3 regions of the Hymenobacter swuensis DY53 genome follow, and region 1 is predicted to be linked to each of the others. Evidence: riboswitches for the same ligand, from Rfam matches in the RefSeq annotation. Region 1 holds a riboswitch; each other region holds the start of a gene.

Region 1 (5,585 bases):
ATTCTCTCTTTCGCTTCGGCCGATGGCCGCCGCCGTGTTGCTCACTGGTCTAGTGTCCGCCTGCAATACCGGCACCGATACCGGGGCCACCAACGTGGAGCGCGGGGCTGAGAAAAGCCTCGACCCGGCCAGCCGCCAGAACGCCACCCTGGCCGCCGATTCCGCTACTTCCGGTCTGAGCCGGGACACCACGAATGGTCCTACCGGTCGCCAGCAGTACGAGCAAGCCGGCGAAACCACCGACCGGAACCACGACGGCCTTGCCGATTAGCTATTATCAACGGCCTGAAATGCAACGAGCCCGCAACCGAAGTTGTGGGCTCGTTGGTTGTCAACCGGGGCACGGTGGTTTGGGGCCAGCGCTGGTCAGGAGCTAAGTTGTTTCCGAAAGAGGGGAGAGGCCGCCCGACTGCCACCAAGGCTGCCGGGCGAGAAACGATTAATAGAAGATTAATAGAATACGAAGCCGTTCGGGCCGATGCCGACCGTGAACGAGTCGATGGCCACGCCGGTGCTGCGGTAGCGGATAACCTTGTCGGCGGCCGTAAAGGAGCCGATGCCGCCGTAAATGGTGTTGTCCTGTGGATCAATGCCCAGCCCGTAGAAGCTACGCCGAATGAGGGGCGTGGTGGGCAGTGCGGCATCCCCGATGCCCAGCGTGTATACGCCCCGACGGTACGTGTAGTAGAGCTGGTTTTTGGCGCCGTTGATGGTGAGTTTACTGGGAGAGCTGGTGTTGGAGTCAACTTCGCGCTGCGTGGCCGTCAGCTGACCGGGCGTGATAACCGCCAGGCTACCTTTGGTGGTGCGGGAGTAGTCCACGGAGTAATCGGGGTTGTAGGCCACTTTGCCGCCGCTCAGCACCCATACCTTGCCGTCACGGTCCAGGGCCAGGCTGTTAGGCGAGTCGCCCACGGTGATGGTGCCTTCCACGGCATCAGTAGCGGTATTGATGACCGTTACGGTGTTACCGCCGCTGTTGGTCACGTACAGCCGTGAGCCGGCCACCAATAACTTCTCGGGCTGCACGCCTACTTCAACAGACTTGCTGATGGTATTCGTCTTCAGATCCAGTACCGATACCCGGCCATTGCCGCCGTTGTACGACACAGTTTCGGTTACGTAGCCTTTGGCCGAAGAAGCGGCGGCAAAGTAGCGGGGCAGCTTCAGGCCAGTAATAGTGGCCTTGGAGCGGAATTTGGCCAAAGACACCACTTCCAGCTTATTACTGTTGTTGACCACGATGTAACCCAGGCTGTCCTGTACGGCCATGCTTTGGGCCACGTCACCTAGCGTCCGGCCATTGGCGGAGTTGAACAGGGCTTTGTTGGTTACCGAACTGCTGGCTTTGCTGAACAGGCTGATATCGGCATTGGAACGTAGGAAATTACCCTCGTTCACCACGAATACTGTGCTGGTGACGATGGGTTGCTCGGTAGGCTCCGGCTCGTTGTCTGGGTCACAGGCCAGCAGGCTTAGGGCGGCGGCACTGCCCAGAAGCAAGCGGCCGGGAAGGCCGGTAAAGGCGGAAAATGGTTTCATGCAGGTAATTAGGTTAAGGAAAAGAAGGCGTGACTCAGCGCCAGAATACGCGTAGGCTCAAACTGCCGTGGCGGAGCGGCATGGCGCGGTTCTGGTAGCTCTGGTAATCGAGGTTTAGTAGGTTGTAGCACTGGGCCAGCAGCAGCAGCTTCCAGGCGGGCCGTACAGCCAGCGTGCGGCCCATGGAGGCATTCAGGAGCGGAAAGGAAGGCAGGAACTCCGTGGCCGAGGCATCGGTGTAGCGGTAGCCGGTGTAGGTGAAAGCTGTGCTCAATTGCCAGCCGCGCCAGGTATGGTCGGTGCTGAAAGCGGCAGTATGCAACGGCACGAAGGGCAATTGCCGGCCTACTGGGTCAGCATCATCGGCTGCGCCCTGGGTTTTGCGGGATTGGGTAAAGGCATAGCTGCCGCGCACCGTGAGCTGGTAAGTGCTGGGGCGCCACGTCAGCTGGCTGCTGGCTTCCAATCCCTGCGCCCGCACCTGCCGCAAGTTGCGCGGCGACCAATAAGAAGCCCCCGGCGTCCATTGCACCCAGTTATCTACCAACTGATGGTAAGCCGTTAATTCCGTTTGCAGGCGCAGGCGGGTAGGTGTGAGCTCCAACAGATGCACCACGCCGCCTTCGTATCCGAAGCTTTCCTCCGGCAGCAGATTGGGGTTGCCGCCGGGCCGCCAGTACCGCTCGTTGAGGGTAGGGGCGCGGTAGCTGCGCGAGGCGCTGCCTTTCAGGCTGATGCTATGGGCTCCGGCCTGAAACGCCAGCCATTCGGCCCCCACGGTAGGCGTGAGGGGCGGCCGCCGACCCGGCAGGATTGCCTGCCGCAGGTTCAGGGACAACTGCAGGCGCGGGCTCGGGTCGTAGCGAAACAAGGCAAAGCCAGAATACCGGTTTTCGGTGCGCGGCGCACTGCCGTAGCCATCTACCTGCGCCGCGAAGCGCTGGGCCTCTCCTCCCAGGCGCACCGAGGCGTTAGGCGCAAACCGCCAGGTATGCTCTGCCTGGACCTGGCTGGTGCGCACCCGTGATTCGCTCAGACCACTCACGTCGTCACGGTAGTTCAGAACATCTTCAAACCACGCCGCGCGGGCCGCCCATTCATGTTGGGTGCTCACGTAGCGGTAGCCCGCCGTGAAGCGGCGGCTCTGGTCCCGCTCCTGGGCGTTGGTATTGTTGGTGCCAATGCCGGGCTGAATCTGTCGGTCAGCATCCGTCAGCCAGACAGCCGCCGAAATTTCACTGCGCTGACCCATGCGTAGCGTAAGATCCTGCGTGAGGCTGGCTTGCTGCAACGCGGCGTTTTCCTGGCGTACCCGCACCCGGCCCTGGGCTTCGCGGGTGTAGTAGGCAAAGTCGTTATCGGCCTGCCGGTATAGTATGCTGGTGCGGAGGGCTATTTTCTCGTTGCTGAAGGCGGCTTCCAGGTTGCCGGCTCCCAGTCCAAAGCTGCCATAATCGGCCTGGGCGGCCCCGCGCCAGCCCGTTCCCCACTTCACCCCCGACGATAACAACACCGTGCCACCAATAGCCCCATTGCCGTAGATGGCCCCGGCTGGCCCCGGCTGAATATCTACCTGCGTGGCTCCGCTTACGGGCAGCAAAGAGAAGTCAGCCTCGCCCAACGACGGCAGGTTGATGTTGAAGCCATTCCAGAGGACGGCCGTATGGCGGGCCGAGGTACCCCGCAGCGTGATGGAGGCCAGCTGGCCTGGGCCATAGTTCTTCAGGTAAATGGCCGTGCGGGCACTCAGCGCGTCGGTGAGCGTACCGGTGCGGTAGTTGGTCAGGGCCAGGGAATCCAAGGAAAACCGCCGGCTGCCCACGGCAAACCGCTCCGCGCCCAGGCCCGTCACGCGTACCCCGGACAGCCGTAGCGTATCTAGTGTGCTGCTGGTTTGCGCCACCAGAACCTGCGGCACCAATAAGGCACAACTCACCAGCAGGCCCAACAGCCCGGCAGGATAAAATTCAGGTAAGCGCATCTTCCGAACCAAATTTTCGCAATCGAAAAATTCAGTTCAAAGCCTCAGAAATCAGCCGGTAAACTCGCTGAACCCTGAAGCCGAGGCCGAAAACAGAAGGGTATCTCGCGCTGCCGAAGCGGCGCTACTGCATTCATTCTCCGCCCTTCCTCCGAGGACGCTGAACATAGGGGAATGCAAAGGCAGGTCTCCTGGCTTGCTCCGGGCGCGTCGCCTTCCCATTTCGTGAGCCTCCGGTAAAGAAGCTGAAACAGTGGCCGGTGATGACGCGCCGACTCATGAAGCGTACAGTTGCGGGGACAGCTCCGGCGTTAAACCGGATTCCCTTTTCAGCCTCGCCCCACAATTGGGGTCCGGACACCTTTACAGTGGCAAAGATAGGCAATGACGCGTATACTGTGGCTGTATTGTTCGCAAACAACGGGTGTCCGCTGCTACGCTCTTCTTCCGCTCTGCCTTTTATGTCCAAGCTGCCGCTGTCCTTCTACCGCCGCCCCGACCCCGTTCAGGTTGCCCGTGACCTGCTGGGGAAACACGTTTATTCCTGCCTTGATGGGCAACTGACAGGGGGGCGCGTTGTAGAGACGGAGGCGTACTCGCATGAGGGCGACGATTCCATGCAACTGCATCTGAAGCGGCGCGGCACCCACGGCCTTGCCCTGCACGAGCCCGGCGGCCGGGCCTACCTCTACCAAGTATACAACCGCCACACGCTGTTCAACATCAGCACCAATGCTGCTGATAAACCCGATACGGTGCTTATCCGGGCCATAGAGCCATTGGTCGGCTTGGAGATAATGACGGCGCGGCGCGGTGGCATTCCTTCCGATTCGTCCCGCCTGACGGCCGGCCCTGGCCTGCTGACCCAGGCATTGGGCATCACCCCGGCCCTTACTGGTACGGATCTGCAGGACTCTTTACTCTGGCTGGAAGACGCGGGCGAAACCATTGCGGAATCAGACGTTCTGGCCAGTTCCCGTGTAGGCCTGACCTATGCCGGCGAAACCGCCGCCACGTTGCCCTGGCGCTTCCGCCTCAAAAACAACCGCTGGACTAGCCCCGCGAAGTGAAATGGTGAAGTAGTGGAATGGTCCGTTTGACCTTACAATCCGCGTAAGTAGCGCCGACAGAGTATTCAAACGCACTATTTCACAGCTTCTCACAAACCAACACCATCAGTCGGCCTTCCAGATTGGTGGTGGCGAAAAGGTACAGGTCGCCGCCTTCCCGGATGCCGGTTCGGTGCCGGAATTCAGCCACGGTATCCGGAAAGTTGCGGGTGGTGACGTGGGCGCGTACGTCGGGGCCGAGGTGAGGGCGCAGGGCCTGACCGTCGTACTTCTCCACTGCCCGAATCCGGAAAGTCCTACCAGGAAAGTCGGGACGCAACGTATCAGATGTATAAAGGTGACTGTGCTGGTGTAGCTTCAACAACTCGAACGCCGTGCCGATGCTTTTGAACGCCCCGGCCTTGAGCACGGCCACATTGGGTTCGTACAGGTATTGCTGCGGCTCGGCGTAGCGGGCCACGGCGCGGGACTCCCGCGCCCGGTTCAGTCGGAATTCCTGCTGCTGCCCGGTTCGGAGCAGATTTACGGTGTATCGCTCGGGGTCTATGGCCGGCTCGGGCCCCAACTCATACAGCACTTCTTTGCACTCATTATCCACCGCTATCACCCACAGACGGCGTACCTGGCGAAGCTCCTGAATGGCCTGCTCAATATCGAGCATGGGGGAGGTTTTGAGCAGCACACTGCGGCTTTTATGCAATAGCAGCGGCAACAGGCGCAGCACGTCGGGCTCACAGTCCTGCAGCCGGAATATCTTTTTGGCCGCCGTATCGCGCCGGGCCGGGTCCAGGTACAGCCAGTCGAACGTATCGGGAGTGCTGCGCAGGAACTGCACAGCGTCGCCGGTGTGGCACTGCACGTTCCGGATGTTGAGTTGAGTCAGGTTGTAGCGGACCACCTCGGCCAGGGCCGCGTTACGCTCCACGTAGTGGACTTCGGCCACGGCGGCGGCAAAATGCGCAACATCTACCCCGAAGCCACCCGTGAGGTCG
Region 2 (5,585 bases), 1.5 Mb from region 1:
TTGGTGGCGTAACCGGGAATTTTGCGTCCGAAGTTCTGGAAGCCCTGCCGCAGCCGGTCCGCGAGGCCCGCGCCCAGCACCTCATCCATCGGCACCGATACTAGGCCGGGCTGGTAGCTGGTTTCCAGCAGGGAGGCGGAGGTTTTCTTTTTCAGGAAGTCGCCCAAAAGCTGGGCGGGGGCCAGTTGGGTGTTGCCGGCCAGCTGGCAGGCGCGCTGCTCAATTGCCTGCTGAAAGCGCAGGCCGGCCAGCGCCCCGTGCTGGCGTACATCCATATCCTCTAGTTCCACGGCTGCCACAATACCCGAGTTGGCGAAGCGCGAGTCGCGGCGGCTGGGGCTCATGCCGTTCACCACCACCTCGCCGGGAGCCGTGGCGGCGGGCACGATAAAGCCGCCCGGGCACATACAGAACGAGAACACGCCCCGTTGCCGCTGCTGCCACTGCGTCTGGTGCACCAGGGAGTAGGAGGCGGCCGGCAGTTCACCCCGGTCCTGACGGCGGTACTGGGCCTGGTCGATGAGCTGCTGGGGGTGCTCCACGCGCACGCCCAAAGCAAACGGCTTGGCCTCGATGAGCACGCCGCGCCGGTGCAGCAGTTCGTAGATGTCGCGGGCCGAGTGGCCGGTGGCCAGCACTACGGCATCGGCCGTCAGCTCCTCGCCGGTGCTCGTGACCACGCCGCGCAGGTGCTGGCCGGTCAAAACTAGGTCATCTACGCGGGTATCGAAGCGCACCTCGCCGCCGGCCGCCAGTACCGAATCGCGCAGGGCAGCTACCACGGAGGGCAACTTGTTGGTGCCGATGTGGGGGTGGGCATCTACCAGAATATCGGAGGTGGCGCCGTGCTGCACCAGAATCCGCAGGATGCGCTGGATGTCGCCGCGCTTGGTGGAGCGGGTGTAGAGCTTGCCGTCGGAGTAGGTACCGGCCCCACCTTCGCCGAAGCAATAGTTAGAATCCGGATTCACCACGTGGTCTTTGTTGAGGGCGGCCAGGTCGCGGCGGCGGGTGCGCACGTCTTTGCCGCGCTCCAGCACAATGGGTTTGATACCCAGCTCAATGGCCCGCAGCGCGGCAAACAGCCCGGCCGGGCCAGCGCCCACAATCAGTACCGAGCGGGTGGCCTGGCTGACGTTGGGGTATTGGAACCAGGGGCCGAACAGGTCGGCTGGCGGGACCGTGCGGTAGATGTCGGCGCGCAGACGCACCAGCGGCTGGCGGCCCCGGGCATCAATGGAGCGTTTGCGCAGATGCACAAAATCGGCCTGGCCGGGCACGAGGCCGGCGGCATCGAGCAGGGCGCGGTAGCGGGCCAGCTCATCGTAGGCTACCTCCGGGGGCAGCAGTAGCTCAAGTTCCTGGGGAAGGGACATGGAGTAAATGGGGGTGAAAGGGAGTTAGCCTCTGAACCGGTACTGGAATCAAGGAAGCGCAAAGATACGCGGCCCCGCCACACGCCGCCGCCCCGACTGCAGGCCGGTCCTAAACCAACGTGGTTCAGGGCCGGCCTGCAGTCGGGGCGGCAGGTACAGGAGCAGCAGGCGGGGCTAGTGGCTGGTGTGGCCGTTGCTGTTCGGGGTAGTCTGGTTTTTGCCCGAGCCCGAGCCCTGGAGGCGGGGCCAGAATTCCTCCATGGCCTCGTTAAACAGCATCAGTGTCTGAGTGCGCACTTCGCCTGAAGGGTGGCGCAGCAGGTTGCCCAGCAGGTGCCGGTACATTTCGGTGGTTACTTCCAGCCCTTTGGCGCTGATGAGGCCGTGGTGAAGCAGGTCGCAGTTAGCGGCCACTGAGTTTGCCATAGAATCGGTTAAATCTTCGCGGGCTTGGTCTGCTTCCCGGAACGACTGTTCCAGGCGGGCATTCATCTGCGGGGTGTAGTCCTTTTCAGAAGCCATATCTAGGATGAGACAAAGGGGGAATGGCAGGCAAAACCACGGGCGGGGTCGGAATAGTTCAGCTCAATCCGAAAAAATCTTGTTTACGTCTTATTTACGGCTCAGTTGCCCCGCCAGACTGCCGCCGGGGGTAGTACTAACGGTACAGATGGGGTACCACTTTGGCTGTGAAACCGGCTCAGACAGTCGTAGCGGGCAGAATGCGCACGGGCCGCTTGTTTTCATCCACCGCCACGAAGGTGAACAGGCCCGAAACGGCTCGGTGGCGCTCCTCGGAGTACATCTGCTCTACGAACAGCTCCACCCGCACTTTCAGGCTGGTATTGCCTACATGTTCTACCCGCCCGATCAGCTCAACAAGCGTACCGCCGGGAATGGGGTGGGTGAAATCGACCTTGTCGGAGGATACCGTCACCATTTTGAGGCGCGAGAAGCGGGTGGCCGTGATGAAGGCCACCTCGTCCATCATGTGCAGGGTGGTGCCCCCGAACAGGGTGTCGTAGTGGTTGGTGGTGTTGGGAAATACAGCCTTGAAGATGCGCGTTTCGGCGCGCGTGATTTTTTCGGCAAGCGTGGACATGGAAACTGGAAAAAGGTGGATGAATGCACTTTCCCGGCCCGTTTTGGCGGCCTCGTACGTTTCCCGTAGTAGCTCCTCGCTGACTGCCACGCCCCCGGCTGCGCTGCGCCCGGGCATAGGTTTCCCGGGTTGCGGGCCGGAAAAGCGGCCGGCCGTGGCAGCACCCAACAAGGCTCTCAGGTCGCGAAGAAGCCTCATCATCAAAAGCGGCAGGCAGGTCTCCTGACTCAGGCCCGACTCCCCGCCCTTCTCACCGGCCCGGGGGCGGTAATGGGCTGCGTGGGGAAGCCGTTGCCACCGGGGTGGCGGGCCATTACAGTAGCGCGTCTGTCCGGGAGTTGCACCCGGTTCCCTTTTCGGGCCCTGCCAACCAGCCGGGCCACCTGCCGCTCGTCTGACTGAAAAAACAGACAAAGAACGTGGCCGCAAAGTACGCACAGATTCGGAAGCGGCTTCGGGGCGAAAAAAGAACTGTTCAGGGCCGGAGCCGCTGTGATGCTACTGGGCAGAAGGCGTACTTTGCGCTCTGGGGATATGCCTTTCTACAGTAACAAGTGGTAATGATTCGGATTTCAAGGCCGTTTTACTCAGGTTGTCAGACGTGCGGTGTTCAGCTGCCGGGAAATCATGGCTCGGCGGCGTATAAAAACCGCAGGAGTGCCACAGCAGCTACCGTGTCAGGAAGTTTTAGTGAATAGTAACGGCATGCCAAAGTTGGTAGAAACCCTGGCCATAGGAGCGTATTATCGTTCGGGAAAATTATCTCAGCACCTGTTGTGGCTGGCCTGCGGGGCGGGCGTAGCCGGGCTGCTGGCCTCCCGCGCCCTGATTGCTTTGAGCCCGGTGGTAGGCGTACTGGCCGTGCTGGCTAACCCCCAGCTGCGCCAGACGGCCGCCCGCTGCTGGCATAACGGGGCCCTGCTGCGGGCGGTGGCACTGGTGGCGTTCCTGCTGCTAAGCGGGCTCTATACCAGCGAGTGGGCGGTGTGGCGGCATGAGCTGTTCCGAAGCCTGACGTGGCTGGGCGTGCCGCTGGCTTTCACGCTGGCCGTTCCGCTGAGCGGGCGGCAGCGGCGGGCAGTAGGAGCACTGTTTGTACTGAGTACAGCCGCCGTGGCCCTGGCTACGCTGGTGAAGTATCTGCTGGACCCCGTCAGTGCCGATGCCGCCATCAACGTGGGCCACAACGTGCAGGCTATTACCGGGGTGTTTCACATTGCCTTCGGAACCATGCTGGCGCAGGCATTTTTCTGGGGGTTACTGCTGCGGCGCGAGCAACAGGTGGGGCCTCTGGGGCGGGCGGTATTGCTGGCGGCGGCGGCCGTTATCGTGCTGACGCTGCATGTGCTGGCCTACCGCACGGGGCTGCTGGTGCTGTACGCCGGGCTGCTGGCCTACGCCATCCGGCTGCTGCTGCGGAAGCACGTTGCGTTCGGGGTGGGGCTGCTGGTGCTGCTGGCTCTGGGGCCGTGGGTGGCGTTTCAAACGCTCCATTCCGTGCAGCGGCGGGTAGAGTCCACCTCCTGGGACATCAAGCAGTACGTGCAGGGAAACGATATCAACGACTACTCCCTGGCCCGGCGGCTGGCGGCGGTGGAAACGGCCGCCAGCATCATCCGGCGCAACTGGCTGGTGGGCGTAGGCCCGGCCGATGCTTACGCGGCCATGTTGGACGAATACCGCTGGAAAAACTTCGGGCTGCGGCCGGCCAACTGGGTGAACGTGCATAACCAGTACCTGAGTGCGCTGGTCGGGGGCGGGCTGGTGGGACTGGCCATCTGGCTGAGTATCCTGTTCTGGCCCCTGCGCCACCGCAGTGCCCGGCGCAACCCCTACATCGTTTTATTTATCCTGACCCAGGCCACCGTAATGATGGTAGCGGATATGCTGAGCCTGCAGATCGGGCTGAACCTGTTCGTGTTTGGCTACGGCTTTTTGGTAGTAGCCGCCGAAACCAACCGCCTGCGGGCGGCCCCGAAGTTGCCGGATTAAGCTATTCTTGCGCAGGACGCCTTCCCGGCGTGGCCGCCGCCCAATATTCTGCTACCCAATTTGTCCTGCTTTATGCCGCACGTCACCACGTCCCGCACCATGGCCTCACGCATCCGGTCCATTTTCAGCGGCTCGGTGGGCAACCTGGTAGAGTGGTACGACTGGTATGTGTACTCGGCCTTTGCCCTGTATTTCGCTCCCGCTTTCTTTCCCAAAGGCAACCTTACGGCGCAGCTGCTCAACTCGGCGGCCATTTTTGCGGTGGGCTTTCTGATGCGGCCGCTGGGCGGCTGGCTCATGGGCGTGTACGCCGACCGGGCCGGGCGCAAGGCCGCCCTGCTGGCCTCGGTGCTGCTGATGTGCGGCGGGTCGTTGCTGATTGCCCTCACGCCCTCGTACAGCCAGATTGGGGTAGCCGCCCCGGTCCTGCTGGTGCTGGCCCGGCTGCTGCAGGGCCTGAGCGTAGGAGGGGAGTACGGTACCTCGGCCACCTACCTCAGCGAAATGGCGGACGCCAAAAACCGGGGTTTCTTCTCCAGTTTTCAATACGTTACGCTGATTGCCGGCCAGTTGCTGGCATTGTTGGTGCAATTGGGTTTGCAGCAGTTTCTCACGCCGGCCGAGCTGTACGCCTGGGGCTGGCGCGTGCCGTTTGCCATTGGGGCCGCCGCCGCGCTGGTGGCCCTGTATCTGCGCCGCACGATGGAAGAAACCGATGCTTTCGAGCGGGAAGCTGCCCCGGCCCGGACTGCCGGCCGGCCCGGCCAACTGCGGATACTGCTGCAGCATCCGCGCGAGGTGCTTACGGTAATCGGCCTCACCCTGGGCGGCACGGTGGTGTTCTATACGTTTACTACCTACGTGCAGAAGTTCCTGGTGAATACTACTGGCTTCACCAAAGGCCAGGCCACCCTGGTGTCATTTGGGGCTTTGGGCGTGGCTATCCTGTTTCAGCCACTGATGGGCGCGCTGTCGGACCGGATTGGGCGGCGACCGGTGCTGCTGTTTTTTGGCGTGGGGGCCACCCTGCTCACCGTACCGCTGCTTACAGCCCTGGGCCAGGCTGGTAGTCCCGGCGCGGCCTTTGGGCTGCTGCTGGTGGCGCTGGTAGTGGT
Region 3 (5,585 bases), on a different replicon from region 1:
CTCGATTTGCTGCTGGCCGACCCCGAAAGCTGGCCCCACCCCGTGCGCACCTACGGCACCCTTATTGCTGTCGGCGAACAGCAGCTCAACCACGGCACCTGGCGCCTAGCGAAAGGGGCACTGCTGGCAAGCACCTTAGTGGGCGGCACCTTCGCCGGCTTCACGCTACTGGACAAGGCCGGGCGGCGCCTGCCTCCCTCTATTCCCTTGGCGCTAAACAGCTTGTGGGTGTTCTACGGGCTGGCCAATACGGGCCTAGTGCGCGAAGGCCGGGCCGTGTTCGAGGTGCTGGAACGGGACGGGCTGGCAGCGGGCCGCCGCCAGCTGGCCCGCATCGTGGGGCGCGAAACCGCCCGGTTCGACCACCAGCAAATCCGCACGGCCGTGCTGGAGAGCCTGGCGGAAAACCTGAGCGACGGGGTGGTGGCGCCCCTGCTCTACTACGCGCTGGCGGGCGTGCCGGGTTTAATGGCCTACAAAATGGTGAACACCCTCGATTCGATGGTGGGCTACCGCAGCCCGCGCTACGAGCAGTTCGGCAAGTTTGCCGCCCGCCTCGACGACGTGGCGAATCTGGTACCGGCCCGGCTCACGGCCGGTTTGCTGGCGCTGCTGGGCGGCAGTGGGCGGGGGTTTCGCTTCATTTTCCGGTACGGCCACCAACACAAAAGCCCCAACGCCGGCTACCCGGAGGCCGCCCTGGCGGGCGTGCTCGACTGCCGCTTCGGCGGGCCCAACTACTACCACGGCCAGCTCGTACCTAAACCCTACATCGGCCACAACCCGCGCCCGTTGGCGCACCAGGAAATCAACCGGGTGGCTCGGCTCAACCACGCCGTGTGCGCCGTAGTGGTGGCCGGCATTGTGGGGCTACTGTGGCGGCAGCACCGGCGCCGACGCCTCCAATAAGCGCGCAATAAAGCCGGCATCTTCGCCCCAGTACAGGTGCAGGTAGGAGGCCCACACGTTGCCCTGGCGGTACAGTTGCCCCAAAACGGGCCCGCCCTTGGCGTTGGTGACCTCCACGGCTTCTGGGGTCAGGCCGTGGTCGAGCAGGCGCGAATAGTGGAACTCGTGGCCTTTGACTGTTAGCCCGTCCCAGTGCACCACGCGGTAGCCGAGGGTCAGCTTGGCGTCCTGCATGGTGGTGGAGCACGGCAGCACGCCCGCCATGGCAAACGGCTGGCCCGGCGCATCCAGGAGGTGCTGGCCCAGGTACATCAGCCCCCCGCACTCGGCGTAGGTTGCCCCGCCTTGCCGGCAGTACGCGGCAATGCTGGTCCGCATGGTTTCGTTGGCGCTCAGGGCTTCGGCAAACAGCTCCGGATACCCGCCGGGCAAGTACAGAAAATCGGTGCCCAGCGGCAGCGCGGCATCGGTCAGGGGGCTGAAGTACCGAACCTCGCCAAACCGGGACAACGCCTGCAAATTCTGATGATAAGTGAACGTAAACGCCGCGTCGCGGGCCACGGCAATGCGGCGGCGGCCAGCCATTACCGGCGCGGCTGGCGGCGGCACGGTGGTTGGCACGGCGGTGCGCGTGAGCTCCAGCAGCCGGTCCACGTCCACGGTGTGGGGCAGGGCGTCGGCCAGGGCTTCCACCACGGTTTCGTATTGCAGCTCGGCGTCGATGGAGAGGCCCAGGTGGCGCGACGGGATGGTAAAGGCCGGATTATTGGGCAGGTAGCCCAAGGCTTCCACCCCCACGTCGGCGCAGGCTTCGCGCAGAAACTCGTAGTGCGAGGCCGTATTGACAAAGTTGAAAATAGCCCCCACCAGCCGGATACCGGGGTGAAACGTCTTGAACCCGAACAGCAGCGGGGCCACCGAGTACGCCATGGCTTTGGCATTGACCACCAGAATCACCGGAATACCCAGCTGCTCGGCCACGTCGGCGGCGCTACCCTGCATCCGCACGGCCCCATCGAAGAGGCCCATCACGCCTTCCACCACGGCCACGTCGGCGGGGGCGGTGTAGCGGGCGTAGGTGCTGTGCAGGTGGGCCGGCGAGGCCATGAACACGTCGAGGTTGAGACTCGGGCGGCCGGCGGCCTGGGTGTGGTGGTGGGTGTCGAGGTAATCGGGGCCGCACTTGAAGGGCTGCACCACCAGCCCGCGCCGGGCCAGCACCCGCAGCAGCCCCAGCGTCAGGGTGGTCTTACCGTTGCCGCTGGCCGGGGCGGCGAGCAGGAATTGGGGCTTTTCGGAAACGGTAGGTAAAGCCACAGACGGTATGTTTACGGTTGAAATCAGCGCAAGATGGCCCTTTATCTTCTTTCCGGTGGCCCCGGAGCCGGCAAAAGCACCCTGCTCACCGCCCTCGGCCACGCCGGCTTTGCGGTGGCCGAGGAAGTGTCGCGCCAGCTTATCCAAGAGCAAGTGGCCCTGGGCAGCCGCCAGGTGCCATGGCTGGATCTGGCCGGCTTTGCCGAGCTGGCTTTGGCCCGCATGGTCACCCAGCACCGGCAGGCCACCCTGCGCGGCGGCGTCACGTTCTTCGACCGGGGCCTGCCCGACCTGATTGCCTACCTGGAAGTGGCAGGCCAATCGGTGCCGCCCGCCTACTACGCGGCGGTGGCGGCGCATCCGTATCGGCCGCTGGTTTTTCTGGCGCCGCCCTGGCCGGAAATCTACGTGAACGATGCCGAGCGCTGGCAAACCTTCGACGAGGCCACGGCCATTTACCGGGCGCTGCACCTTGTCTACCAGCGGGTTGGCTATACCGTGGTGGAGCTACCCAGAACCAGCGTGGCCGCGCGGGTAAGCTTCGTCAGAACAGTAGCTGGCATTTAAAATGGCGGAGTTTCAAGTGGGACTAGGATTTTGCCCTACCTTTGGCGCAGCACTTGGTAGTCGTTTCCGCGGTGCGGGACGGCTTTAAAAGGGAATCCGGTGAGAATCCGGGACAGTCTCCGCTGCTGTAACCTCTATTGTAAAACCGGCCGATAACGTGGCGCCACTGTTCCGCAAGGAATGGGAAGGCCATCGGCCCGGGGAGGGAGTCAGAAGACCTGCCGCTTGCTCCATACAGTCACAGCTTTCGGCAGAAAGGCTCGTCGTACCATGTCCAGACCCCCGTTTCCCTCCGGCCGCGCCGGAGGCGTACCCGCTTATTTAGTTGCCCGTTGCGGCCTGTTGCTGCTGGGCCTGCTGGGGCTCACCGCGCCGGCCGCCTTCAGCCAGCCGAGTAGCCCCCCGAAGGCCCGCCCCACCGTGGCAGCTCCGGCCAAAGGCCGCACCACCGTCACCTACGCCAAAGGCTTCACCATTGCCTACACCGGCCGGTGCAAGGTCATCACCATTCTGAGCCCGTTCGAGCAGAAAACCACGGCCACCCGCTACCTGCTGGTGCCCCGCGGCACGCCCCGCCCCGCCGGCTACCCCGATGCCCACGTTATTGCCATTCCCATCCGCAGCTTGGTGGGCCTCTCGTCGATGCACGTAGCGCTGGCCAGCTTTCTGGGGGCCGAAGACGTGGTAGTGGGCCTCGGCAATCTCCAATACGCCTCAGCCCCCAAGGTGCGGCAGCGCATTGCCGAAGGTAAAATCTACGCGGTGGGCCAGGGCAAGGAACTCAACAACGAGCAGCTGGTGGCCCGGCACCCCGACCTGGTAATGGCCACCGGCTGGCCCGGCGAAAACCTGACCCGCTTCCAGACGCTGGCCGCCGCCGGTGTGCCGGTGATGATCAACTCAGAATGGGTGGAAAGCACGCCGCTGGCCCGCGCCGAGTGGGTGAAAGTGCTGGCCGTGCTGCTCAACAAAGAAGATCTGGTCAACCAGAAGTTCGGGCAGGTGGCCCGCGAGTACCAGCGCCTGGCCGCCCTGGGCCAGAAGGCCAGCCCGCGCCCGCGCGTGGTGGTGGGTATGCCGTTCAAGGACGTGTGGCACGTGCCCGACGCCGACAGCTACATGGCCCAGTTTCTGCGCGACGCGGGCACCACCTACGCCTGGAACCAAAGCAAAGCGCCGCAGGGCAGCCTCGCCCTGTCGTTTGAAACCGTGGCCCCAGTGGCCCTCACCGCCGACTACTGGCTGCACCTGAGCTCCACCGCCACCAAGGCCGAGGTGCTGACTCAAGATGCCCGCTACGCCGCCTTTGCCCCTTTCCAAAGCGGCCGCCTCTACAACAACAACCGCCGCACCAACGCCGAGGGCTCTAACGACTACTGGGAATCGGGAGCGGTGCGGCCCGACCTGGTGCTGGCCGACTTGCTCCGCATTCTGCACCCCGGCCTGCTGCCCGCCGGCGCGCTCCACTACTACCAGCAACTCAAGTGAGTTCCTCTTTGCTACGGGCAGCTCCGGCCGTCCACCCCGCCCGCCTGCCCGTTCCGGCAGCCGGGGCCGGGCGAAATATAACCTGGCTGCTGGTGCTGGCGCTACTGGTAGGGCTGGGCTTCGTGCTCGATATTGCCCTGGGCTCGGTGTCGATTCCGCTGCCGGCCGTGGTGCGTATCCTGCTTCGGCAGCCAATCGATACGCCGGCCTGGGAGTTTATTGTGCGCGAAATCCGCCTACCTAAAGCCCTGACGGCCCTGGCCGTGGGCAGCGGCTTGGCAGTAAGCGGCTTGCAGATGCAGACCCTGTTTCGGAACCCGCTGGCCGGGCCATCGGTGCTGGGCCTTACGGCCGGGGCCGGGCTGGGCGTGGCGGCCGTGATGCTGGCCAGCGGCAGCGCGGCGGGCAGCCTCGCCATCCGGGCCCTGGGCGTGGGCGGCAGCTGGGGGCTGGTGCTAGCTGCCACCACCGGCGCGGCCCTGGTGATGGGGTTGGTGCTGGCCCTGTCGGGGCGGGTGCGCGACAACGTGGTGCTGCTCATCGTGGGCATGATGATAGCCAGCGTGACGGGGGCCATTGTGAGCTTGTGGCAGTATTTCAGCGCCCCCGAGCAGATTCAGGAGTACCTGCTCTGGACTTTCGGCTCGTTGGGCGGGGTTACGGGCAGCCATTTGGCGGTGCTGGCCAGCGTGGTGACGGTGGGGCTGGTGCTGGCGTTTGCCTCGGCCAAATCGTTGAACGCGCTGCTGCTGGGTGAGAACTACGCCCGCAGCATGGGCCTGGTGGTGGGCCGCTCCCGCACGCTTATCATTCTGAGCACCAGCTTGCTGGCCGGGTCCATCACGGCGTTTTGCGGGCCGATTGGCTTCGTAGGTATTGCCGTGCCGCACCTCACCCGCGCCCTGCTGCGCACCGCCGACCACCGGCTGCTGCTGCCCGCCAGCTGCCTGGCCGGGGCCGCCCTCACCCTCGGCTGCGACTGTATTGCGCAGCTGCCCGGCAGCCAGGCCACCCTGCCCCTGAGCGTGGTGACCTCGCTGCTGGGGGCGCCGGTGGTGCTGTGGGTGGTGCTGCGCCGCCAGAACATCCGCTCCTCGTTTTCCTGAGTTTCATGCCGACTTCCATCCCGCTGCTGACCGCCGAGGAATTGACGGTGGGCTATTTCAGCCGCCCGAAAACACCCCGCCCGGTGGCCGGTCCGCTGCGCCTGCGCCTGTGGCCCGGCGAGCTGGTGTGTTTGCTGGGTCCGAACGGGGCCGGCAAATCGACGCTGCTGCGCACGCTGGCCGGCTTGCAGCCGCCCC

What was found. A riboswitch is a leader RNA that binds a small molecule or an ion and turns the genes downstream of it on or off. The one in region 1 is predicted to bind cobalamin.
Region 2: another riboswitch for cobalamin. It lies ahead of HSW_RS12410 (acyl-CoA thioesterase); the one in region 1 lies ahead of HSW_RS18990 (TonB-dependent receptor plug domain-containing protein).
Region 3: another riboswitch for cobalamin. It lies ahead of HSW_RS01435 (ABC transporter substrate-binding protein); the one in region 1 lies ahead of HSW_RS18990 (TonB-dependent receptor plug domain-containing protein).

What each region holds. Positions count from the first base shown of each region.
Region 1 covers NZ_CP007145.1:4,085,534-4,091,118, reverse strand. The annotation lists gene HSW_RS19000 (hypothetical protein) at 1-271, shown strand, start outside; gene HSW_RS18995 (DUF5074 domain-containing protein) at 451-1,542, opposite strand; gene HSW_RS18990 (TonB-dependent receptor plug domain-containing protein) at 1,577-3,523, opposite strand; cobalamin riboswitch at 3,688-3,903, opposite strand; gene HSW_RS18985 (DNA-3-methyladenine glycosylase) at 3,985-4,593, shown strand; gene HSW_RS18980 (THUMP-like domain-containing protein) at 4,673-5,585, opposite strand, start outside.
Region 2 covers NZ_CP007145.1:2,575,561-2,581,145, reverse strand. The annotation lists gene HSW_RS12420 (NAD(P)/FAD-dependent oxidoreductase) at 1-1,376, opposite strand, end outside; gene HSW_RS12415 (hypothetical protein) at 1,551-1,898, opposite strand; gene HSW_RS12410 (acyl-CoA thioesterase) at 2,077-2,478, opposite strand; cobalamin riboswitch at 2,674-2,880, opposite strand; gene HSW_RS12405 (O-antigen ligase family protein) at 3,184-4,470, shown strand; gene HSW_RS12400 (MFS transporter) at 4,543-5,585, shown strand, end outside.
Region 3 covers NZ_CP007144.1:282,561-288,145, forward strand. The annotation lists gene cbiB (adenosylcobinamide-phosphate synthase CbiB) at 1-909, shown strand, start outside; gene HSW_RS01425 (cobyrinate a,c-diamide synthase) at 871-2,226, opposite strand; gene HSW_RS01430 (AAA family ATPase) at 2,260-2,793, shown strand; cobalamin riboswitch at 2,831-3,033, shown strand; gene HSW_RS01435 (ABC transporter substrate-binding protein) at 3,064-4,281, shown strand; gene HSW_RS01440 (FecCD family ABC transporter permease) at 4,326-5,387, shown strand; gene HSW_RS01445 (ABC transporter ATP-binding protein) at 5,393-5,585, shown strand, end outside.